Regions from separate parts of the Alteromonas sp. I10 genome, predicted to be linked through region 2. Evidence: predicted binding sites of a transcription regulator. Region 2 holds the regulator's gene; the other holds the start of a gene.

Region 1 (12,228 bases), on a different contig from region 2:
CGATTAAGCAGCAACCACTAACGCTTGATATCAGTAAGGAAGCCCTTGCTGATATCAATGAAACGTTAGAGAAAATGACAGCGCAGGAGCGAGTAGCTTGGGCGCTGGACAACTTGCCTGATACTCATATTGTGTCTTCAAGCTTTGGAGCACAATCGGCGGTTATGCTGCATATGCTTACCCAAGCACAACCGGATATTCCTGTTGTGCTTACCGACACAGGCTATCTTTTTCCTGAGACATATAAGTTTATTGATGAACTTGTAGAAAAGCTCAATTTAAATTTGCATGTGTACAGCGCAGAGATGTCTTCTGCGTGGCAGGAAGCGCGCTTTGGCAGACTTTGGGAACAAGGCATCGAAGGTATTGAGAAATACAATAAGATGAACAAAGTTGAGCCAATGCAGCGCGCCTTACGTGACCTGAAAGCAGGTACGTGGTTTGCAGGTTTGCGTAGAAGCCAATCAGATACCAGGGGAAAGCTTCCAGTTCTACAAAAAGTAGGGCAGCAGTTTAAACTTTACCCGATCATTGATTGGAGCAACAAAGACTTACATTACTACCTGAAAGATAACGACTTGTCTTATCATCCGCTTTGGGAGCAAGGGTATGTATCCATCGGTGATTGGCATACCACGCAGTCGCTCCAAGAAGGAATGAGTGAGCAAGACACGCGCTTCTTTGGTTTGAAACGTGAGTGTGGATTGCACGAGTTTGGTGACGGTATTTAACTTACGTTAAATACCTCGCCTAACACCGACTTAATGCTGGTTAAATACACTTCATTAGGCGACTTAGTCACTAATTTATACAGCTCACTGCCGACCGAAGTGAACTTGTAATACACCAAAGCAACCCCCGACGTTTTACTGGTTAATGAAATATTTTCATTTACGCATCGCCAGGTTACTTGCTGACCTTCATCGTATTCGGCGCTTTCAATTTCGCTGGTATAAATCAACTTCATCTCTTGCAAAGACAACAGATCAGGGTAACTCAACCCTACGTTGGCTAAGTTAATTTGCTCAGGAACAGGGCGTCTCAATAGTGAAAGCAAGCCTTTGCGTTTGTGATACCCCACAAGAATACGCGGGACCGCATCGTTATTTCTTCTACTCGCAACATTCACAGCCTTATTGAATACTTGTGCATCCCTATGAGTTAGCGTCTTTAATAGCTGCAATGTACGAAGGGAAAAACTGCCCGGGCGAGCCACCTCAACGGCAAAAATCTTTCCCCATAATTCCTGCATGGGCGGGCTGTAAATTTCCTCAGCCATGGTACTAAATGCGAAAAACCAGTCGGGATCAAGATTATCACTAGTTTGTTCGTTGATCGTCACATTTAATGCTATATTTAATACAGCTTGAAGATTGCTCGCTTTTTGGGTTTCTAATATTTGTTTTCTTCTTTCTAGTGCATGCTTTTGCTTTTTAGGATCAGGGGACATCATAGAGGGGCTTATACCCACTCTGGCAAACCAGGAAAGCATGCGTTGGCGACTAGCATCGGTTTTCACTGCGTTGCTGGCCGCTTTTTCAGCCGCAGGCGATTCGGCTGTCACCTTTACAGTCTTCTCTTCCGTTTCCTGTGGTTTTTTTACCTCAGGGGAAAAGTGCTGGGATGTAATCTTCATAAATGCTTAAATGATCGAATGTAAAATGGCATGTAACATGAGAGCACTATTGCATTGCGTAACCCATTTATCAATGTAATCGTTGCCTTAATACAATGAGTAGCGCATTCTTGTTTTGTTTGTATCGAGGAAATGAGCGGTAATGTCGGCAATGGATTACGATAACGACGAATTAATTTTTTTAGATGATGATGGTTCAGTTGAAGAGCAAACCTTATTGGGCAAAGACTGGAACATTCTTATTGTCGATGACGATGAAGAGATTCACACCGTAACGCGTCTCGCGCTATCTGATCTCATCGTAAACGATCGCAAATTAAACTTCATCCACGCTTATTCAGCAAAACAAGCCAAAGAAATGCTGCACGAATATGGCAACAGCATTGCCATAATTTTACTTGATGTCGTTATGGAGACTGATGACGCGGGTTTTGATGTTGTTAAATACATCCGCGAAGACATGAAGTTAGTTGAACCTCGAATTATCTTACGTACGGGCCAGCCCGGCTACGCGCCTGAAGAGCAAGTCATTAAAGTTTACGATATCAATGACTACAAAACCAAAACAGAACTTACTCGCGCCAAATTACTAACTACTATCATTTCCTCACTACGCTCTTATCAGCAAATTGTAACGATTAGTCAAAGCCGTGCTGGTTTAGAGAAAATAATCACCTCTTCAGCGAACTTGTTTGAAGAACATTCGGTGAAAGAGTTTTGCGAAGGTGTAGTTACTCAGATTAGTTCGCTTATTGGTTTAGATTCCGAAGGTTTATTGTGCGCAAGAGCGGGTTCTTTGCTAGACCGAGAGGACGAAGAGGTTTACGTGCTTGGCGCTGCGGGGGAGTATGCGAAATTTATAAACCAGCCTGTGTTCACGCTTAAAAACCTTGAAATTGAAGAAAATATTAGTCGGTGCCTACGTCTTAAAAAGCACATTTTTGAGCCTAGTTGCTCTGTGCTGTATATCAGCCGCGCTGGTTTTGAAGCTGCCGTATTTGTTCGACAAACCCACGAGATTAGTGAGCTAGACAAGCACTTGCTTGAGGTTTTTCTATCCAGTATTTCAGTGGGATACGAAAACGTTAATCTTTTCCATGAATTAAGAAATGCGGCGTTCAGAGACTGGTTAACCCGTCTGCCAAACCGCAATGAGTTTATCAATATGCTCGATAAACCTCATTTGTTTGCCGGAGAAAACTATAGCGTAGCTCTTATCGACGTAAATCACTTTTCCGATATAAATGATGGTTTAGGGCAAGAAGTCGGCAACGAATTGTTGCGAGCTATAAGCGATCGCTTTCAATCTTCTTTCGATAGCATAGTTAAAAAAGGCCGCATAGGTGCTGATGTATTTGGTCTTATTGGTCCTGACGATTTGGTATGCCCCAAGTCCATTAACAACATTTTCCAATCTTCATTTCAGGTAGGTGATCACACCCTTCCGGTGAATATAACACTTGGTTTGTGCAAGTTAGACAATAAACGCCACATCGGCATTGAGATTTTAAAGCGCACGAATATTGCGTTAAACCGTGCTAAGAAAAATCTGACAGATAACTTCGAATATTACGCCAAAGATATTGAAGATCAGACGACTTGGCGCCTAGATATGATTCGCCAACTCCGAAGTGACTTTGCAGCAAGAAAGCTGGAGCTGTGGTTTCAGCCGCAAGTGGACTTACTGAATGAAAAAGTTGTTGGCATGGAAGGCTTACTACGCTGGCCCAATGGTGAAGGGGGATATATTTCTCCCGCCGTATTTGTGCCACTTGCTGAGTATTCAGGCCTTATCGTTGATATCGGTGAATGGGTATTAGAAGAATCATGCCGTCGTCTTCAGGAATTGAAAGAAAAAGGCTACGGCCATCTAAGAGTTGCCGTTAACATCTCTATTCCGCAGTTCCGTGACAGGTTATTTGTAGAAAAAGTTAAGCAGGCACTATCTAACGCCAACTGCGACCCAAGCCTGTTAGAGCTAGAAATAACAGAAAGCGTGGTGATGGATGAGCCGCAAATTGTAATAGATGCATTGCGTTCGTTAAAAGAATTTGGGGTGAAAATAGCCATTGATGACTTTGGAACAGGCTTTTCCTCCATGAGTTATCTACAGCAGCTTCCGTTAGATCGATTGAAGGTCGATCGTTCTTTTGTCAAAGACATTAAACCGGGTGCAAGCGCAGTGCTTGCTGAGACCATTGTGACTTTGGGTAACAAGCTAGGCTTATTGACTATCGCCGAAGGCGTAGAAAAAAGAGAGCAGGCGAGTTACATGATAAAGCTTGGATGTGACGAAGCACAGGGCTACTTGTACGCGAAGCCTATGCCGTTCGATGCGCTTTTAGCGTTTCTTGAAGAGCACGACTAAACTTTTAATACAGATTCGACAGTGTCTCGCAACTTGGGAAGGATATCTAATTCAAACCAAGGGTTTTTAGCTAGCCACCTGTTGTTTCTTCCTGACGGGTGGGGCAGTACGAAATGTGTTTCAGTCGGACTGCGTACAGCTTCAGTTAACGTTTTGTGTTGCGGTAAATAATACTGTTGCGAGTAACGTCCCACGTAAAGCGTTACTTCAGGTTTTAAATGAAGAAGAAAGTCATTATGCCAAGCGGGAGCACATTCTTTTCTTGGCGGGGCATCTGCTCCATTTTTATAACCTGGAAAGCAGAAGCCCATTGGCAGCACCGAAATTAAGCGTGGGTTATAAAAGGTCTCCCTCGAGACAGACAACCAATCGCGTAACCGATCTCCGCTGGGATCATCAAACGCAATGTTGCGTTCATGAGCTTTCAACCCCGGTGCTTGCCCAATAATAAGCACTTTAGTTGAAGGTGCAGTGCTAAATATGGGGTTGGGTTGATGCGGTAGGTGAGGGGCACACAGTCTACAATTTCTCGCTTTAACCACCAGTGCATCGTGGCCTTTCACATTTTTCTCCAAATATTTCTCTTTGTCATACTTTTGTCACAAAACTATGATCTCAGTTTGACTATCTTATGTATATACAGTATGTTTAATAGTGACAGTAGTAGACTGTAACACAGGAGAAGAAACATGCGTAAAGTAGTACTAACCCTAGCTCTATCAGCGGCCTTTGGTATTGCGCATGCGGAATCTGGTGATAACCAGCTTTTCGATTGCATGGATGCGAAAACATTCGAAATGAATAACCAATGTATGTCTGACAAAATCGGCAATAACATTCGTTTCCGTGATGCACAAGCAAAGTTGATCGACATTGCAAGCGATAGTCAGGGTGACTACGCCATTGCAACAATGACGTTCGATCAAGAAAATATGCACATCGACATCGTAGCACATAAAGATTCGCTTAACGCGCTTGCTGCGAACCGTAACTAAATTCTTAGTTAACGCATATTAAGCCGGCGACAATCTCGCCGGCTTTTTTGTGTCCGTTAGAAAATTCTATTAAGTCCATTAATAGCAGCAACTCGATAAGCTTCTGCCATGGTTGGATAGTTAAACGTAGTGTTAACGAAGTAATCTATGGTATTGCCTTCGCCCTTTTGCTGCATGATCGCTTGGCCGATGTGAACAATCTCGGAGGCACGTTCACCGAAACAATGAATGCCCAAGATTTCTTTAGTTTCGCGATGAAACAAGATTTTCAGACTTCCTGTCTGCGTTGACGCGATTTGGGCTCTGGCCAAATGTTTGAACTGAGCTCTTCCCACTTCATAAGGCACTTTCGCTGCAGTAAGCTCTTGCTCTGTTTTACCAACAGAACTTATTTCTGGGATTGTGTATATGCCTGACGGAATATCTTCTACCAATGCCGAATGTGTTTTTATGCCAAGCATAGCTTCAGCGGCAAAGCGACCTTGGTTATAAGCCGCAGATGCTAAACTTGGATAGCCAATGACATCGCCGACTGCAAATACATTGTCTACGTCAGTTTGATAATTTTCATTAACCTTGAGTTGGCCTCTGCCATCGGCTTTTAAACCAATATTCTCGAGTCTAAGTGTATCTGTATTACCCGTTCTTCCGTTAGCAAACAAGAGACAATCTGCGCGCATACGCTTGCCCGACTCTAAGTTTAAAATAACCGAGTCATCGGTAGCTTCAACCGAAGAATAGGCTTCATTGTGCCGGATGAGTACGCCATTGTTCCACAGGTGATAACTGAGTGCGTCTGATATCTCGTCATCAAGAAATGACAGTAAGCGATCGCGCATGTTAACGAGGTCAACTTTTACGCCTAGTCCTCTGAAAATACTGGCATATTCAGAGCCAATGACCCCAGCGCCATAGATAATTATTGATTTGGGATCGTGATCTAAAGATAGGATAGTGTCTGAGTTATAAATACGCGGGTGATTAAAGTCGATGTCTTTAGGACAATAAGGACGCGACCCTGTGGCAATAGCAATTTGGCCTGCAGTGACAGTATCTTTAGAGCCATCTTTACGGGTTATCTCTAACGTATGCGCATCTACGAAACTGGCTTCGCCGTGAAATAGCGTCACACGATTTCTGTCGTAGAAAGAAGAGCGAAGTCGAGTTTGGCTTTTTACCACACCGCTAGCATGGCGCATGATGTCAGAAAACGTAAGACTCTTACTTAAGTGGTTGTCGGCAAACAAGGGAGAAGAGTTATATTCAATAAGACGACTTACTGAGTGACGAAGCGCTTTCGATGGAATGGTTCCCCAATGGGTACAACCCCCTCCCACTGCCTCGTAGCGCTCAACAACCGCCACTTTTTTTCCGGCTTTGGCAAGCTGCATTGCAACGCCTTCACCACCAGGACCTGTGCCAATAACGATAGCGTCGTAATGATACGACGGGGCTTTGGTTTTTTGCTTCGTTGCCATCTTACTTTCCCATGTTGTTACTTTTGTAATGCGATGTCACCACTAGATTAGCCGCAATACAAAATGAATGATTCTGGTTTTAGTATAACGACCTTATCCAACTATAGAATAAAAAAAAACCACATAAGCAGACACTTATGTGGTTCTTAGCGTTCAAACGTATAAAAGAGGGCGTTAATTTACGCCATTTGCAATGACAAACTATGTAACTGTGTCCATTTCTCTTTCTGTACAGCAAATGCGTGTTTCAGCTCTTTGTACTTGTATGCAAGCTCAAGCCCTTCGATACTGCGCTTTAGGGTGCGTTGTTTAACGCGCATAACACGTTTTTTCGTGGCGTAGTATTCACTCATGCGCTGCATTAACAAGTCGTATTCTTCTTGAATGGTATGCATCATTTCTTCAGCATTAGGCAGTAGCGATACTTTTTCACTTGCTCTTTGCAGCTGCATTGCTGCTAACGCTTTCTCGATGCGCTCTTCTGGCACTTTGCGAAGGTTGGATGTCAGTCCTACCAGTGATAATCCCTTAATAAGCCATTTTGTAGGATCAAACTGATACCAGCGAATGCCATTACGATAGTCGTACTCAAAGATGTGATGGTAATTGTGATAACCTTCACCAAAGGTAAAAAACGCAAGAATACCGTTATCTCGTGCTGTGTTCTTATCGGTGTAAGGCTGGCTACCCCAAAAATGAGCAAGAGAATTGATAAAGAAGGTTACGTGATGCACTAGCACCAGGCGAAGTACACCGGCTACCAAGATCATGCCTAATACGTCACCATTTAAATAGCCCAGAAGACCTGTGATACCAAAGTTGGCCGCCAGCACGATGGGCAAATAGTAGTTATGCTGCCACATCACCACTTTATCTTTTTGAAGATCTTTACAGTTACTGTAGTCATCGTAACGTTTGGCCTGATACTCACGCAACATCCAGCCGATATGCGCAAACCATAGCCCTTTCTTGGCAGAGTAGGGGTCTTTGTCGTTATCATCAACATGACGATGATGAACGCGATGATCTGACGACCAGTGCAAAATACTATTTTGCAGCGCCATAGCGCCACCAATCGCAAGGATCACACGAACAACCACATTGGCGTCGTAAGTTTTATGCGACCATAAGCGGTGGTAGCCGGCAGTTATAGACATACCGGTAAAGTAAAATAGGAATATAGCCGCACCGATTTCTGCCCAATCGATGCCTTGATACGCCACCCATAGCGGCACACCAATAAACGCAATTGCGCCAGATATAATAAATACCAGCACATTAGTAAGGATAAGAGGAGGTTTTTTCATTTTATACAACTTGGCTTACAACTGTTCGCTAATTTATCGTTTTACGAGGCTTCAGGCAAGCAAAACCCAGATTAGTTCTGCTTACATGTGTAAAGTTTAATTATAGTAAAGCTACGCTGAAGCGCTCGTTAATTGTGGCTTTTTCTGCTTAATGCTTGTTTATAAAAGAGATGATTCTGTTTCTCTTTCCCCACTGGTGTGTGTTGCGATAAACTACACATGCTAGTCTTTGATGTACGAAGTTTGATTGCGTTAATGGCTATACAGATGACGTAAGGGCTTCAACCCTAAGTGCTAAAAATCATCAAGCCGTTCAGAGCTAATCAACCTATGGTGCGAATGTGAGTCGACAAGAACAGAAATTAAAAACCCGCCAAAATATCATTCATGCTGCGTTTTCTTTGCTCGATGAAAACCGCAGCTTATCGGCAATCAGCTTGCGTGAAGTTGCCCGAGAGGCAGGTATAGCACCTACGTCTTTTTACCGACACTTTAAAGATATGGACGAATTGGGTTTAACGCTGGTGGATGAAGCCGGTTTAGCATTGCGGCAGCTTATGCGTCAGGCAAGGCGGCGGATAGCCTCTGGAGGCGGCGTAATACATACTTCTGTTGAAACCTTCATGGAATTTATTGCGGCAAATACAAACGTATTTCGTTTATTACTACGCGAGCATACTGGTACGTCGTCGGCTTATCGGTTGGCAGTATTTAGAGAGATTCAACACTTCATCGACGAGTTGACCGACTACATTATTGAACAGCAGGGCGTAGAATACGCATGCGCGCAGCTTCAAGCTGATGCTATGGTTAGGCTCGTATTCAGTGCAGGTGCTGAAGCACTAGAAGCTGATGATAAGCTTCGCCGCGAAATTGGTGAGAGAGTGAAAGCACAGCTTCGCTTCGTTCAAGTAGGTGCAACGCAAAAAAGCGTATAATTGAATTAGTGGCGATTGGCCTTTTAAGTCCACATCGTTTGCTCTAATCAAAGCCACCTTATTTTAATACGTCTTCATAGGCCTTTGTGACTCCAAAGGCCTTGTCAATTTGTACCAAAACTAGCTTTTGCGTGTAAGTAAAACGCCCGCCTCAATGTGATGAGTAAACGGGAATTGATCGAATAGTGCCGATTGAGCAACGTCGTGAGTTTCACTTAAAAGCTCAAGATTTTGCGCCAGCGTTTCAGGGTTACACGAGATATACACGATATTATCGTAATCCTGAATCATTCTAAGCGAGTCTTCATCTAACCCAGCTCTTGGTGGGTCAACCAATACAGTTGTGAAATTATATGTACTTAGATCAATGCCTTCTAAGCGACTAAACGTACGTTCACCTTTCATAGCCTGAGTGAATTCTTCAGCGGCGAGTCTTACGATCTTCACATTATTAAGCTGATTTTGTTCAATATTAAACTGCGCAGCTTGTACAGAGGGCTTGGCTATTTCGGTCCCCACAACATTATCGAAGTGAAGCGCTAGCGGCAGTGAGAAGTTACCTGCACCGCAATACATCTCCAGTAAATCGCCAGAGAGCGGCTTTACGCAATCTAGTGCCCATTCAATCATGCTACAGTTCACTTCGGCATTGGGCTGAGTGAAGCTATTTTCGATATGCTTAAATATGAATTCTTTGCCATTAACGGGTAAGCGCTCAATAACAAAATCGTTGTCGATAATAAGCTTTTGTTTTCTCGCACGGCCGATGATGTTTACTTTCGGAAAGTGAGCCTCGAGTTTCGCCTTTAATTCTTTTGCAGCCTCTTGCCACTTCTCATCTAGTTGACGATGGTATAAAAGGCTGATGACAAGCTCGCCAGATAGTGCAGAAAGATAATCGATTTGAAAAAGCTTCTTTCTTAGCGCCTCATTTGGTCTTACTTCTTCAAGCAACAAAGCCATAGCATGGTTTATTGCTTTACAAGCTGGAGGGAAGCTATCTACGCGATACTTTTCTTTTGTTTCCTGGTTGAACATGATGTGAAATAAATCATCGCCCTCATGCCATACTCTAAATTCGGCGCGCATACGGTAGTGCGTTGGTTGCGATGGGAATACGGACAAGTCAGGCGCATTGAACGGAGAAAGTAACGCAGTAAGACGTTCTACTTTTTCGTCCAACTGAGCTTGATAGCGTTGTTGTTCGGTCGCGGTCATAAAATTCTCCATTCAATGTTGAGGTCGCGAATTGTAGTCCCTTATAAAATAACTGCAACAAGCGCTATCTACTTCTGCATTATTATTAGGAACGACCCAGTAAAAAAAGCTGTATTAAAATTAAACAATACTGATTCTTTGCCGATAATAAGATTGAGGATAGTGAGGATCAAATTATGAACGTGGGTCAAATTAAGGCTTTTATGGGCGACCAGAAGGTCGATCAAAAAGCAGATCAAAAGGCATCAGTTCACCCGAACGAAATGTTGAAAAAGCAGTTACAGCAAGACGGATTGCAGCAAGCGGCTGAGTTTTCTAAACAACAAGCGGCATCAGTATCTGTTTCCAGTAGCCAAACTAGCATCGGCTTACGTGTGGTAAGTAGCAGCCTTAACCAAGCGTTAGTTATAGATGGCCAAAAGCCACAAGAAGCCAAAGAGAAAAGCATTGAAGATAAGTCGAACAGTTTGTTCGACTTTGAAAAAGTTGCCAGAAACGTACTTAAGTTCGTAGGTGGCGTTATTAGAGGTGCGGCAAACGGTGGTGCCAGCGAAGAAAAGCTTAATGGCTTATTTAGCCAAGCGAGAGAAGGCGTAAGCCGTGGATTCGCTATGGCTGAAAAAGACCTCGCTGGTTTTATGAATGAAGAGATTGAGCAAGGAATGACAAAAAGCCGCGCTCTCATCGATACAGGAATAAACGATCTGGAAACTGACATATTTGGTCGCCAGCAGCCGAACGCTGTAACGCTTTCGTCCTTAAACGCGGTAGCTGCATCTGATGAGAAAAGCGGAAGCTTGCTGATTCGAACTAAAGATGGCGACGAAGTGAGTTTTAGTTTTGAGAGTCTTCGCTCGTTCCAAGCATCTCAACAACTTAATTTCCAAGCACAGGCATCTCAGGAGCAATCAGGCGGTAGTGGCGAGCAAGGTGAAAACAATTTTTCAGCGTCATACCAACAACAAACTTCGTACCAATACTATGAGCGAAGCGGTATTAGCTTTTCATTAAAAGGCGAGCTTGATGAAGATGAGTTAGAGTCGATAGCTGATTTGGTTGGTCAAGTTCAGGATCTCGCCGACACCTTTTACAGTGGTGACATCGACAAAGCATTTGAAGAAGCGTTAAGTTTAGGCTTTGACGATAAAGAGTTAGTTGGCTACGCGTTACAGTTAAATAGAACAACACAGACCGAAGTGCTAAAGACGTATGAGAACATCCAACATTACAATGAAGACAAAAGCGATAATTCGAAGTTTGGAAATGTGGTTAGCCCTATAGCGCAATATCTAGAAAAGATGATGGATACTTTTGCTAATGCCGAAAGTACGTTAGAAAGTAACGAAGACTATAATACCTTAATAGGTGGGTTGATTAATGAGATCAAAGACGTGCAGGTGCCAGATCTTGTATCTGCTATAAATAGGTTTCACGCTTTTAATCAAACGTTACTTAATGGACTTCCTCAATCTGCTGAGACAAGTGAATAACTAACTATTTACTAATATAAAAGCCCGGTAGCGAAAGCTAACCGGGCTTTTTTATAGCCTATAAACCGTACTCACAAAATTATGCGTGTTCGACTTTGTCCTTTGCAGGGCGAACTTTTAGGGTTCGCTCCTGGAAGATTGAGTCGTTAGTTTTATCGATAACGCTGTTTAAGTCGTCAGTTACAACTTCGATAAAACCGTATCCTTTTCTTTTTCCAGTTTTACGATCCTTCATTAAGCGAACCGACTGTACTTCAATAAAGCTACTGAAGTATTCCTTTACTGCGTTCTCGTTTGCTCTATAAGGCAAATTACCCACATATAAAGTTTCTACTGATCCGTCATTAGAATGTGCTCTGGCATCTGAGGAAGATGGACTTTGAATAAGAGACGCTAGCCAAGGAGTAACGATACCGCTGATCAGCAGAGCTGCTGAGACGGTCAGTGGAACATGGACGTTTAAACTAGCAGAAGAAAATAACAAGTAACCTGCAATTGCAAAAATAGCGCTAATAACAGCGCATTGAATAAAGCCTACTTTCATATACCTACCTTTCTATTGTTTATTATGGTGTTGGAGGCTGTATATAGTTTACTCATTTGTAACAAATTGAACAATAAAATGTGAAAAAACTAGTCTAAAGATGGATTGAGTCGCTAGAAATGATGCAGAAATGAGCGGTTAACACCAAAAGTGGCTTAAAAAGCAAAAAAATCCAATTTAAGTGTTGATCTTTCACAAGAGGTATCTATAATGCGCTCCACGTTCTGAGGGGGCTTCGAGAAAAACAAAGCCAA
Region 2 (12,228 bases):
TCCCTTTTCTCTATCGATGTTTTTGGGACCTCGAATCAACCATTCACCAAGGAAGAACAACGGAATTGCTTTTGAACGAACTATCATTGTTAGCTGGCCATCGACCGTGTTGGTCTTTTTGATGTCCATATTTATTATTTCGTTCACCGCACCTAATGGTAACGCAAAGGTTTGTTTTCCTACAACAATCATTAGCGTCGGAAGAATGGCTAGCGTTAGCGGAACTTTGATATCCAGTCGCGTGCCTTTTCCTAGCTGTGAATCAATGTTCACGGTGCCGTTAAGTTGGTTAATTTTGGTCTTAACCACGTCCATGCCCACACCGCGACCAGAAATATCACTAATTTCAGTTTTGGTTGAGAACCCTGGCGCGAATATCAAGTTAAACGCTTCAACATCCGACATCCGTGCAGCTGCGTCTGCGTCTAGTACACCGCGACTAATAGCAATTTCTTTAAGCTTTTCAGGATCCATTCCTTTACCATCATCTTCGATGGTTAGAAGAATATGATCGCCTTCTTGAGATGCCGATAGCTGAACCGTACCCATGCGCGGCTTACCCGCTGCAGCACGGTCATCAGGCATTTCAATACCATGGTCGACGGAGTTTCTCACCAAATGCACAAGTGGATCGGCCAGTGCTTCAACCAGGTTTTTGTCTAAATCAGTTTCCTCACCCACAAGCTCAAGGGTTATTTCTTTTTTCAAGCTTCTAGCGAGGTCTCGAACAACGCGAGGGAAACGACCAAACACCTTCTTGATTGGTTGCATGCGGGTTTTCATTACCGCACCTTGCAAGTCGCCCGTTACCACATCTAAGTTGGCAATGGCTTTGGACATGCTTTCGTCGTTACTGTTGATACCCAAGCTTATTAGCCTGTTTCTCACTAGTACGAGTTCACCCACCATGTTCATAATTTGGTCAAGACGCTTGGTATCTACACGTACTGTAGTCTCAGCAGGAGGCGCAGCTGGTGCCGCCTTCTTCTCATCTTTTTTAGGCGCTGCTTTTGGTGCAGCAGGCGCGCTTGCTTTAGCTGGCGCTGCGGCGCTAGGAGCAGGCGTCGCTTTTGGCGCAGCGGGCGCTGCTTGTTTCGCTTTTTGAACCGCTTCTGTTGCTGCCTTATCTACAGGAGGCTCTGGCGCCTTTGAAACGGCTCCCTGCTTGGTAGGCCCTTGCCCTGAGCCATGTAGTTGGTCAAGCAGTGCTTCAAATTCGTCATCGGTGATTTCTTCATCACCAGCTGAACTCGGCGTAACTGGTGCTGGAGCTGGTGTATTTGCCTTTGGCGCAGCTTCTTCACCACCAAACTTGCCTTTGCCATGTAAATCATCGAGCAGCGCTTCAAATTCTTCGTCGGTGATATCGTCGTTATCACTAGCGGCAGCAGGTGCAGCAGCCTTTGCAGGTTCGCTTTTAGCCGCTGAGGACTGTCCTGGTGCCCCAGAGCCATGAAGCTCATCAAGCAGCGCTTCAAACTCATCTTCAGTGATTTCGTCAATACCGCCGCTATCACCAGAACTTGGTGCCTGTGCAGTAGGCTCTTCAACAACTAATTCTGGCTCTTCAATCGCGGGCTCAGGTTCTGACGCCGGCGCGCTTTGTTCACCAAAAATATTCTCATCTGGAGATTCCGGGCGACTTAGTTTGTGTAACAAGTCTACTAGGTGTGCATCTGCTGGCTCTAATGGATCCCGAGCTTTCACTCGTTCAAACATTTCAACCACCACATCTGTGGCTTGCAGAATAATATCCATCAGTTCAGGGGTTAGTGTTCGTTGACCGTTACGCATTACGTCAAAGACGTTTTCCGCACCGTGACAAATTTCTACTAACTCGGTAAGAGACAGGAACCCTGCTCCCCCTTTAACTGTGTGATAACCACGGAAAATTGCATTCAGCAAATCCGCATCTTCAGGATTGTTCTCAAGATCAACGAGCTGTTCTTGTAATTGTTCAAGTATCTCTCCAGCCTCAACTAGAAAGTCCTGTAATATATCCTCGTCAACATCAAACGACATGCGCCCGCTCCCCTAAAAACCTAAGCTAGACAGAAGATCATCTACATCATCTTGGCCTGACACGACGTCGTCGCGCTTATCGGCATCAATGATAGGGCCTTCTGCCTCTACACCATCAACCTTATCGGCCTTAACGCTAGATGGTTTAGTTTGTTCTGCACCGTCGCGTTCACCAAACATGGTAAGCATGTTAACTAAGCTGTCTTCCACTTCTTTAACCAAGTCGATAACGCGGCGAATAACCTGACCAGTTAAGTCTTGATAACCTTGAGCCATCAATACTTCTGTAAGTAACTGTGTAAGTTTAGCTGACTGTGCCGAACCTTCTTCCAACAATTCGTCTAAGTCTGCGCATAAAGCCTTGAATTCACCCAACTCTATTTGGCGATTCATCAGCTTCTTCCACTCAGGCATAACCTTTTCGATGCGCGCCGACAGCATTTCAGCTATAGGCATGCTCGCTTCAACGGCATCCATAGTAGTATTAGCAGCTTTTTCAGTTTCTTCAATTACGTAGGTTAGGCGGGATTGTGCATCGGGAATATCATCGGTCGCGAGATTTTTAATGCGGTCGTCTATTTGGAAATTATTCAGCGCGTCATGGAGCTGACGCGTCAGTTTCCCTACTTCGGCAAATAACTCAACGTTTTCTTTCATTGAGGCCGCTTCTAATAGGGCATTGGCTGAAGCGTTGTCACCCTCTTCAAGGTAGGTGACAAGCTGTTTTGCTTCTTCCAACGAAATTGGAACGTTTACATTCGTTGACATCCAGTAAACCTCATTTCTCTGGTGAGCGTCTGGATCAACCTAAACGTTCGAATATTTTATCTAATTTTTCTTTAAGTGTTGCTGCAGTGAACGGCTTAACAACGTAGCCATTAACACCTGCTTGCGCAGCGGCAACAATTTGCTCTTTCTTCGCTTCAGCAGTAACCATAAGTACTGGTAGGTGCTTGAGCTTGTCATCGGCTCTAATCGCGCGAAGCAAGTCAATACCCTGCATTCCAGGCATGTTCCAATCGGTAACTACGAAATCGAAATCACCTTGCTGCAACATAGGCAATGCAGTACTTCCGTCATCCGCTTCCTGGATGTTGGAAAAACCCAAATCTTTAAGTAGGTTTTTGATGATACGTCTCATGGTAGAAAAATCATCGACCACGAGAATTTTCATGCTTTTGTCCAAAATAGCCTCCAGTGAGGGGTTAATTGTTATTAATTTCTATTCTTCGTCAGCTTGCCACGACTTCATTCGTGATTTGAGTTTTAACATGGCCTGACTGTGAATTTGACTGACTCTCGATTCACTTACATCAAGAACCTCACCAATTTCTCTTAGGTTCAGCTCTTCATCATAATACAGCGAAAGTACAATCGCTTCTCTTTCAGGTAATGTCGTAATTGCATGGGCAAGCGCTTTTTGGAAAGCGCCTTGCATCAAATCTTCCAGTGGTGCGTCGCTACCTCGATTTTGCTCTGTCGAAATAACATCTTCTGACACACCTAAATCTTCAATACCTACCAGCTTTCCGGCATTTACTTCATTAAGCATTTGGTGATAGTCCTGCAAGCTTACATTAAGCTTATCAGCAATATCAGAATCTCTAGCATCGCGGCCTGTTTCGCTTTCTACTTGCGAAATTGCTTCAGTGATCGCTCGGCCATTTCGGTGAACTGAACGCGGTGTCCAATCCCCTTTGCGAATTTCATCTAGCATAGCACCGCGAATGCGAATGCCGGCAAACGTTTCAAAGCTGGCTCCTTTTGAACCATCAAAGTTTCGCGCGGCTTCTAATAATCCAATCATGCCTGATTGAATTAAATCGTCTACAAGAACACTAGCCGGCAATCGCGCTATCAAGTGATGCGCTATACGCTTAACCAATGGCGCATGTCTTTCGACTAACTGCGCTTTATCGGTTTGTTGTTGATAAGCGGCTGCCTTGCTGTTCAACGCTGACTTCCTACGGCTTTTTCTGCAACTAATTGTTCAATGAAAAACTCTAAATGGCCACCTGGCTGCGCTGGAATAGGCCATGTTAAGGCTTTACTCGCCAACTGTGTTATTGCAACGGCTGCCGGTGAACCTGGGTAAGCATCGACAATGGCTGTTTGTTTACGCACTGCTTTACGAATGTTCTCGTCAAACGGTACTGTCGCCACTAATTCTAGTGCAACATCTAAAAAACGCCCTGTCACTTTGCTCAATTTACTAAATAGCTTTTGGCCTTCTCGCACGTCGCGCACCATATTAGCCACAACTTTGAAGCGGAAAACACCGTGCTCTCTATTCAGAATTTTTATCAATGCATACGCATCTGTCAATGAAGTAGGCTCGTCACACACAACGACCATGATGTCTTGTGAGGCTTTTGAAAAGCTCAACACCATGTCTGAAATACCTGCCGCTGTATCAACGATAAGCACGTCAATTTGCGAGCGCAGCTCACTAAAGGCACGAATTAGGCCAGCGTGTTGCGTTGGCGACAATTCTGCCATCGACTGCGTGCCTGATGTGGCAGGGGCAATCTTTATTCCGTGCGGACCGGTCACTAATACTTCATCAAGTGTACATTCGCCGGAAAGCACGTGGGATAAGTTTTTCTCAACACGCAAACCTAACATAACGTCTACGTTAGCAAGACCGAGGTCCGCATCGAGAACCATTACACGTTTACCTTGCTTCGCCATGGCGATAGCGGTGTTCAATGTAATGTTTGTTTTACCTACGCCACCTTTGCCACCGGTGACGGCGATTACTTTGATTAACCGTGATTGCTTCATTTTTCTTAAGCTACTCGCTTGGTCGTCAATCATACTGCTTATGCTGTTTTAATTGCGTTGTTACCACTAGTATGATTCAAACCGTACTTTTTATAAAGCTTTGCAGCAGCGGAAACCAAAGATTTCGCTTCTGCAATCTTAATGTCTTCAGGTACTTTTTGACCATCGGTGACATAACTAACCGGTAATTGGTATTCAACCGCTGCACTAAGCACCTCTCCTAAAGAGTAGCACTCATCTAACTTTGTGAAAATACAGCCACTTAGTTCAATATCATCATACGCTTGAATGATTCTCTGCAAAGCAGGATATTGCGTATTTGCTTGCGCTACCAAATATTTTTTAACATTTGGCATTTGTCCGTTATCAAACTGCTTAATTTGTTTAATTAATCGACTGTCTCTTTGACTAAATCCAGCCGTATCAATCAATACTAGTCGCTTATGACGAAGTTGGAATAATAAATCCGCAAGTTCTTCACTAGTCTGCGCTTTTCTCACCGTGCAGCCAATAATCTTTCCGTAAGTCGCTAGCTGCTCATAGGCGGCAATTCTATACGTATCAATGGTAATCATCGCAACCGACTCTGCACCGTATTTCTGCGCATAGCGGGCAGCAAGTTTCGCAACGGTAGTTGTTTTACCGGTACCTGTTGGCCCTACTAATGCAACAGCACCTTGTGCGCTAAGTATATCGTTTCCTGTCACATTTATGCGATTAGCCAATAGGTTAAGAAGATATACCCATGCATCTCGTTCGTTGTAATGTGACGGCGTATAGCTAATAAGCTGTTTCGCTAACGCGTTGCTTAACCCCATATCGGTTAAACGGGTGATTAGATATTGATGAACAGGTTTTTGACGTTTGTTCTTAGCTTCCATCAAGTCGGCCACTTGATATTGCAATACATCGCGAAGAGACGCTAGCTCTTCCTTGATTTGCGCAAGCTCCGCTGACTGCGTCACAGAGGTATCATCCATACTTGACGCTTGATGCTCTGGGAAAGCGTTCTGACGAACTGGTTCATGAGAAGACTGCTGGGCTTCTACGTCGTCAATAAAGGCTTCTGAGAAGTCTAAGTGCGAAGCAATTTCATTGGCGTGCTTAGCATTCGCTGTCATTGGTTGGTTAGGTTGCGCAGGACTCGCCACGCCATTATTTCCACCGTGCTGCTTTTCTAGCAGTGCTTTAAGGCTATCAGGACCGTCGTCACCAATGATTTCGCTCAAGCTAGGCACTGCCTTTTGACCGGGTGTTTTTGCAGCGGCTTGTGGAGACGCTTTCGGCGTAAACAACTTCGCTTCAGGCTCTTTGTCGTAGGCTGCGACAAGCTCAATACCGTCAGCGACTTTGCGATTTGACATGATCACAGCGTCACTGCCCAATTCAGCTTTAACTTGGCTTAACGCCTCACGCATATCTTTGCCGAAGAAACGTCTAATTTTCATTGCAACCTCTCCAATCACCCAGTGTCAGATTATTGACCGACCGAACTGACTATTTTTATTTGTTTGTCGTCAGGCACTTCTTGGTAAGACAGAACATGAAGCCCAACAACCGAATATTTTAAGAAGCGAGACAGAACGGGTCGTAGCATGCCTGAGGTAAGGAGTACTGCAGGCTCTCCTTCTAACTCTTGCTGCTGACTGGCTTGCTGCAATGATTTTTGCAGCTTGTCTGCCAGACCTGGTTCTATGCCAGCGCCATCTTCGCCACCTGCTTGAAGTGACTGGTGCAACATCTGTTCCAACTCTGGCGCCAAGGTTATGACAGGTATCTCTTTTGCACCTTGAGTAATTTCTTGGACAATTAAACGTTTAAGGGCAATACGCACTGCAGACACTAAAACATCGGGGTCTTGGCTGCGCGTGCCGTACTCACTGAGTGTTTGCACGATTGTACGCATATCGCGAATAGGCACGCCTTCAAACAATAAGGTTTGCAGTACCTTCACGACGGTGCTTAGAGGAAGAATGTCTGGTACTAATCCTTCAACCAGTTTCGGATGCTGCTTGGCAAGCATATCAAGAAGTTGTTGCGCTTCCTCGTGCCCTAATAATTGATATGCATTGTTAGAGAGTAATTGGCTTAAATGGGTCGCTACAACGGTCGCAGCGTCTACTACTGTGTACCCAAGGGTTTGAGCATGCTCCCGTTTATTGGGCTTAATCCATACTGCGTCTAAGCCGAACGCGGGGTCTTTAGTGGCACGCCCTTCTAATTTACCGAACACTTGCCCTGGATTAATAGCAAGTTCTTCATCGTGACTGATGATGGAATCGCCTATCGTTACGCCTAGCATAGCGATGGTGTAAGTGTTGGGCTCTAAATCCAAGTTATCGCGAATGTGGACAGGCGGAATAAGGAAACCCAGCTCTTGCGATAGTTTCTTACGTACGCCTTTAATGCGCGTCAACAACTCGCCACCTTGGGATTTATCGACAAGAGGAATTAAGCGATAGCCCACTTCCAATCCGATGGTATCTACCTGCTGAACATCATCCCAGCCAAGCTCTTTCACTTCAGGCGCAACCGATTCATCTTTTACCACATTGTCTGGCACTTTGGGCTCTGCGGCCTTTCTCTTTTCTTGGACCGACTGCCAGTAAGCAAAGCCTGCAATCAAGAATGAGAAGCCTAAGAATGCGATATGAGGCATCCCTGGAATGATACCCATCACAAATAGAACGCCCGAGGCTATATAAAGAGCTTGATTATTACCAAGCTGACCGCGGATTTCTTTGCCCATTTCCTGGGTCTCGTTTTCACGAGTAACGATAATGGCTGTAGCGACCGAAAGTAATAATGAAGGAATTTGCGCCACCAAACCATCACCGATGGTCAATATGGTGTAGATTTCTATAGCGTTACCGAATGAAAGCCCGTGCTGAATCATGCCAATAAAAAGACCACCGACAATATTAATCAGCATGATGAAAAGGCCTGCGACCGCATCACCCTTTACAAATTTTGACGCACCGTCCATCGACCCGTAAAAATCCGCTTCTGCGGTAATCTCTTCACGGCGTTTACGTGCTTGGTCTTGATCTATATACCCTGCATTTAAATCAGCATCTATGGCCATTTGCTTACCGGGCATAGCATCTAACGTAAAGCGAGCGCTTACTTCTGAAATACGTCCTGCGCCTGCGGTTACAACTTTGAAGTTGATAATAAGAAGAATGGCGAAAACAACAATACCTACGGCGTAGTTACCACCAATCACGACCTCACCGAAGGCTTCGATAACTTTACCTGCTGCATCGCCGCCTTCATGTCCGTAAAGTAAGACAACGCGAGTAGAAGCCACGTTAAGCGCTAGTCTCAAAACGGTAGCGATAAGTAACACCAAGGGAAAAATGCCGAAATCTACTGGACGCTGGGTAAGTACAGCCACCAAGATAATGACTAGCGACAACGCAATATTAAAGCTAAACAGCACGTCCAGTAAGAATGGCGGCATAGGCAATATAACCATGCCCATAATTGCCAAAAGGACGATGGGTGCGCCTAAACCACTGGTAAAATTTTGCAGCTGATTTTTATCGAATCGCTGAAGATAACCGGATAACTGCATGGCTTGGTGTCTCTCTATCAGAAAATTGACGCTTTATGTGAATCTTCTAGTGAGTTTTCAACTAACGTGCCAGCTTTGTGTTTTACGCAAAAGTTATCCAAATCTGAGCTGTAATCATGCGTGATTACTGTCTACAGTGACTTGTATAGGGCGATTAAGATTTTGTATCCGAGGGACATACGAACAGTTTATAATTACGTCACTATTCCTAGGGCCTACTCTTCGTTTTAAAAGGATTATTCATGGTAGTACTACAAAACCGTGTTGCAACGTTTTGTTGGGTCAGCCTTGTCATCATGCTGACTTTTAGTCATGTAGCTCATGCATCTAAACAACCTAACTTACGACAGCGTGTGGAGAATTTGCTAGTTGATTCAGTGGAGATATACGGTTCACAAAATAGTAACCCATCTCGTGTGTACAATAGAGTTTTGGTAAGCGAGGTCTACACTCAACAGGGCTACCAGCTTATATGGTTTGGTACTAGTGATGCTGAAAACCGTCTTCAGGAACTCCTCCATGAAATTGCTGATTCAGAGTTACATGGCTTCTCGCCCGAGTATTACCACGCGTCAATGCTCGAAAGTCGCGACGCCAACACGGCACTCTTAGATGTACTAGCAACCGATGCCTTCATCAGTCAAACTCTGCATCGATTAAATGGGCTTGTTAGCCCCGCCAATGCAGATTCGCAGTGGTTCCTTAAGCAAAGAGAAGCGGATCCTGTGGCATCGCTCAATCACGCATTAACTAACGGTGTTTCTGCAACATTGCGGGCCATGTGGCCATCACACCATGAATACCAGTTACTGTTAGAAAAAAAGCGTCGTTTACTCACGGCAGTTTCTACAGTTACCACACAAATTCCAGTTGGCCCAACACTTAAGCTGAACTCAACGAGCGAAAGAGTTGTGTTGCTGAAGTCTCGTCTTTTAGGGCCAGGCACCTATTCAGAGTTATTCGATAAAGATTTACTGGACGCGGTTAAGCAGTTTCAAATGTCTGCGGGCTTAGAGCCAGATGGTATCGTGGGAAGTTCCACTTTAGAAGCATTAAATGCCACCACGTTTTCTTGGTTAGAAAGAATTGATGCAAACTTAGAGCGTTGGCGCTGGCTCCCTCATCAAACTTGGTCAACATATTTACGCGTTAACATTGCGTCGTTTCAGTTGAGAGGATTTACTGAAGGTGAGGAAACATTGGGAATGCCTGTGATTGTCGGTACACCAGTGAGGCAAACGCCCGTTTTCGCTGAATCAATGAAGTATATGGTGTTTAACCCCTACTGGACCGTGCCTTTCAGTATAGCCACTAAAGACAAGCTGGCGAAATTAAAAACCAATCCTTCTTTATTGGTTGAGCAAGGTTACGAAGCCCAGCCCGCCGGTGTCAGCGGCTTCAGCCCTGTCGATGAGTTTGATTGGACAAATGTTAGCCGTGGTACATTTCACTATACACTCAGACAAAAGCCCGGTCCGCACAATGCCCTTGGTAAAGTGAAATTCATGCTTCCAAATAAGCATGCCATTTATCTTCACGACACGCCCGATCACAGCCTTTTTTCGAAATTAGAAAGGAACTTCAGCTCTGGCTGCATCAGAGTCTCTAACCCTTTGAAGCTGTCTCAATGGGTACTCACTCATTCAGGCCAGACAGAGGCAATACCGCAAGCTGAGCAATTACTTCAAAGTGAAGAGACCAGTACACTATATTTGAAGAAACCTATGCCTGTTCTTATTGTGTACTTCACAGCGTTTGCAGATGAAGCAGGAACCATTGTATTTCGCCGCGATGCATACAATCGGGACAGCCATATTATTGAGAAATTGAAGGAGTTTAAACGTGCGTAAGTGTTTGTTAGTGCTGATTGCTCTTTTAACTGTAGTGCGCGCCAGTGATGCGTTCTCCTTTGACAATGACATGCTCAACTCTAAGCTTGCTATTAATGGAAATACGGTCTCCTACCCTATTTTCTCTATTTTCGTAATGCCGAATAAAACGTTCACTGTTGAGTTTGACAACAAAAGCCATACTGGGAACTTTCAATTTCACCATGCGAACGGTGAGTCACTAAAGACGAGTTCGAACCTTCAAATAGTTAGCGGGGTTGTGGGGAAAGCGCCAATAATGGCACCTAAGAAATCAGGGCACTATGTACTTAAAACCACCAACGCGCAGTCAGGAGAAACTGCGACGCTCAACGTCTTTGTGATGACATCTTTGGAAAAGGTAGACAAAACAGGTAAGTTAAACGGCTACACAATTGGTAAATATCCTGATAAGCCTTTAAAAAACAACCCCATTTATTTACCCCCATCAGGACTTATTGAAGTATCGCCAGAACAAACGGACGTAAGGTTGTCGCCCAATTTCACCCTAGGTCAATTTCTATCCAAGCAGCAACAAGGATTTCCCAAATATGTACATTTGCGAGCAGGCCTTTTGTTGAAACTGGAAAAAATACTGCACACCTTAAATGACGAAGGGCATGCTGTTGAAGGCTTAACCATAATGAGTGGATATCGCACTCCGTTCTACAACAAAGCTATTGGCAATGTTCAGTACAGCCGTCACGTTTGGGGTGGCGCAGCGGATTTCTATATCGATCAGTCACCGAAAGATGGGGTGATGGATGACCTCAATAAAGACGGTGTGGTAAACCGCGAAGATGCGGTATGGCTCGCGAACTTTATATCAAACATGTCTAAACAAGGCGCTTTCGGTCCAAGAGTCGGTGGGCTTGGTATTTACGGTGCTAATGCGGCGCACGGGCCTTTTGTTCATGTGGATGTGAGAGGAACCCTAGCGCGCTGGTAGAATTGTTGGTTCGGGGCACATACCTATGCCCCACCTTCAAAGTCAATTTTCACCCATTCAGCAGTTGGGTTAGTGTCGGTACTCTGGTGGGATAGGCAAATCCCGTTTAAGTGGCTTAGGACGTTTGCCCTTACCTGCTCTATGCGCTTTTAACTGATAAACATGTGCGAGCACCTGCGCTACCGCCATAAATAAGGTGTTAGGAATTTCATCGTCCACTTCAGTGGAGTAGAAAATGGCGCGTGCAAGCATGGGAGAAGGGATCAACGGCACATCGTTGGCTGTAGCAATTTTTCTGATGTGCATCGCTAGCTCATCAGCACCTTTAGCGACCACAACCGGCGCTCTTACCCCTTTTTCGTCATATTTAATGGCAACAGAAAAGTGAGTAGGGTTGGTCACTACAACGTCTGCTTGCGGTACTTCCTGCATCATGCGCTTGGTTGCTGCTTGATATTGCAAACGGCGAATTCGGCCTTTAACCATGGGGTCGCCTTCCGCATTTTTCCGTTCGTCTTTAACCTCTTGCTTGGTCATCTTCATTTCTTTGTTGTGCTTATACATTTGATAAGGCACATCGATGAGCGCGATAGGGATCATGCCGCACACCAGAATAAGAAACGCCCACTTAAGCATGTCGAGTGCGTGAAAGATGTTTCCCGGATAAAGCTCCATATCAAGGTGGAGCGCTTCATCTTCAAAGAACAGTAACGCTCCGATGGCCATACCAATTATGACCACCACTTTCGCTATAGACTTGAGTAACTCAACCAAGCCGTTCATGCCGAACATACGCTTGAAGCCTTGAATAGGGCTCATTTTTGAACCCTTAGGTTTTGCACCTTCCCAGGTAAAGTTAAAACCGCCAAGGGCGATAGAGCCATAAATGCCCGCTATCATTGCCACAACCATGTATAGCAGCACGGCAGGACCTACTGCCGAAAAGGCTTCACCCCATGCGCCAAACATGTGGGTGATATCATAGGTTTCGTCACGAGAGAGAATGAACATTCTCTGAGTAAGTTTAA

Evidence for each region. Region 2 encodes FliA, which starts transcription of late flagellar genes. Its sites were predicted from a motif close to CTAAAGNTNNNNNNNNNNNNGCCGATA; they were not measured.
Region 1: the regulator FliA is predicted to act here: its motif matches at 10,061-10,087, upstream of BZA03_RS18675 (DUF5610 domain-containing protein).

What each region holds. Positions count from the first base shown of each region.
Region 1 is NZ_QJJN01000011.1:172,581-184,808, forward strand. Features, by position in the region: gene BZA03_RS18630 (phosphoadenylyl-sulfate reductase) at 1-731, shown strand, start outside; gene BZA03_RS18635 (TIGR03899 family protein) at 728-1,564, opposite strand; gene BZA03_RS18640 (EAL domain-containing protein) at 1,779-4,004, shown strand; gene BZA03_RS18645 (uracil-DNA glycosylase family protein) at 4,001-4,579, opposite strand; gene BZA03_RS18650 (hypothetical protein) at 4,694-4,999, shown strand; gene sthA (Si-specific NAD(P)(+) transhydrogenase) at 5,056-6,477, opposite strand; gene BZA03_RS18660 (fatty acid desaturase) at 6,657-7,784, opposite strand; gene fabR (HTH-type transcriptional repressor FabR) at 8,126-8,722, shown strand; gene trmA (tRNA (uridine(54)-C5)-methyltransferase TrmA) at 8,843-9,940, opposite strand; gene BZA03_RS18675 (DUF5610 domain-containing protein) at 10,117-11,430, shown strand; gene BZA03_RS18680 (RNA-binding protein) at 11,510-11,974, opposite strand.
Region 2 is NZ_QJJN01000001.1:125,662-137,889, reverse strand. Features, by position in the region: gene BZA03_RS00525 (chemotaxis protein CheA) at 1-2,022, opposite strand, end outside; gene BZA03_RS00520 (protein phosphatase CheZ) at 2,035-2,790, opposite strand; gene cheY (chemotaxis response regulator CheY) at 2,825-3,208, opposite strand; gene BZA03_RS00510 (RNA polymerase sigma factor FliA) at 3,245-3,976, opposite strand; gene BZA03_RS00505 (MinD/ParA family protein) at 3,973-4,839, opposite strand; gene flhF (flagellar biosynthesis protein FlhF) at 4,845-6,254, opposite strand; gene flhA (flagellar biosynthesis protein FlhA) at 6,284-8,383, opposite strand; gene BZA03_RS00490 (murein L,D-transpeptidase) at 8,626-10,233, shown strand; gene BZA03_RS00485 (D-Ala-D-Ala carboxypeptidase family metallohydrolase) at 10,226-11,200, shown strand; gene flhB (flagellar biosynthesis protein FlhB) at 11,270-12,228, opposite strand, start outside.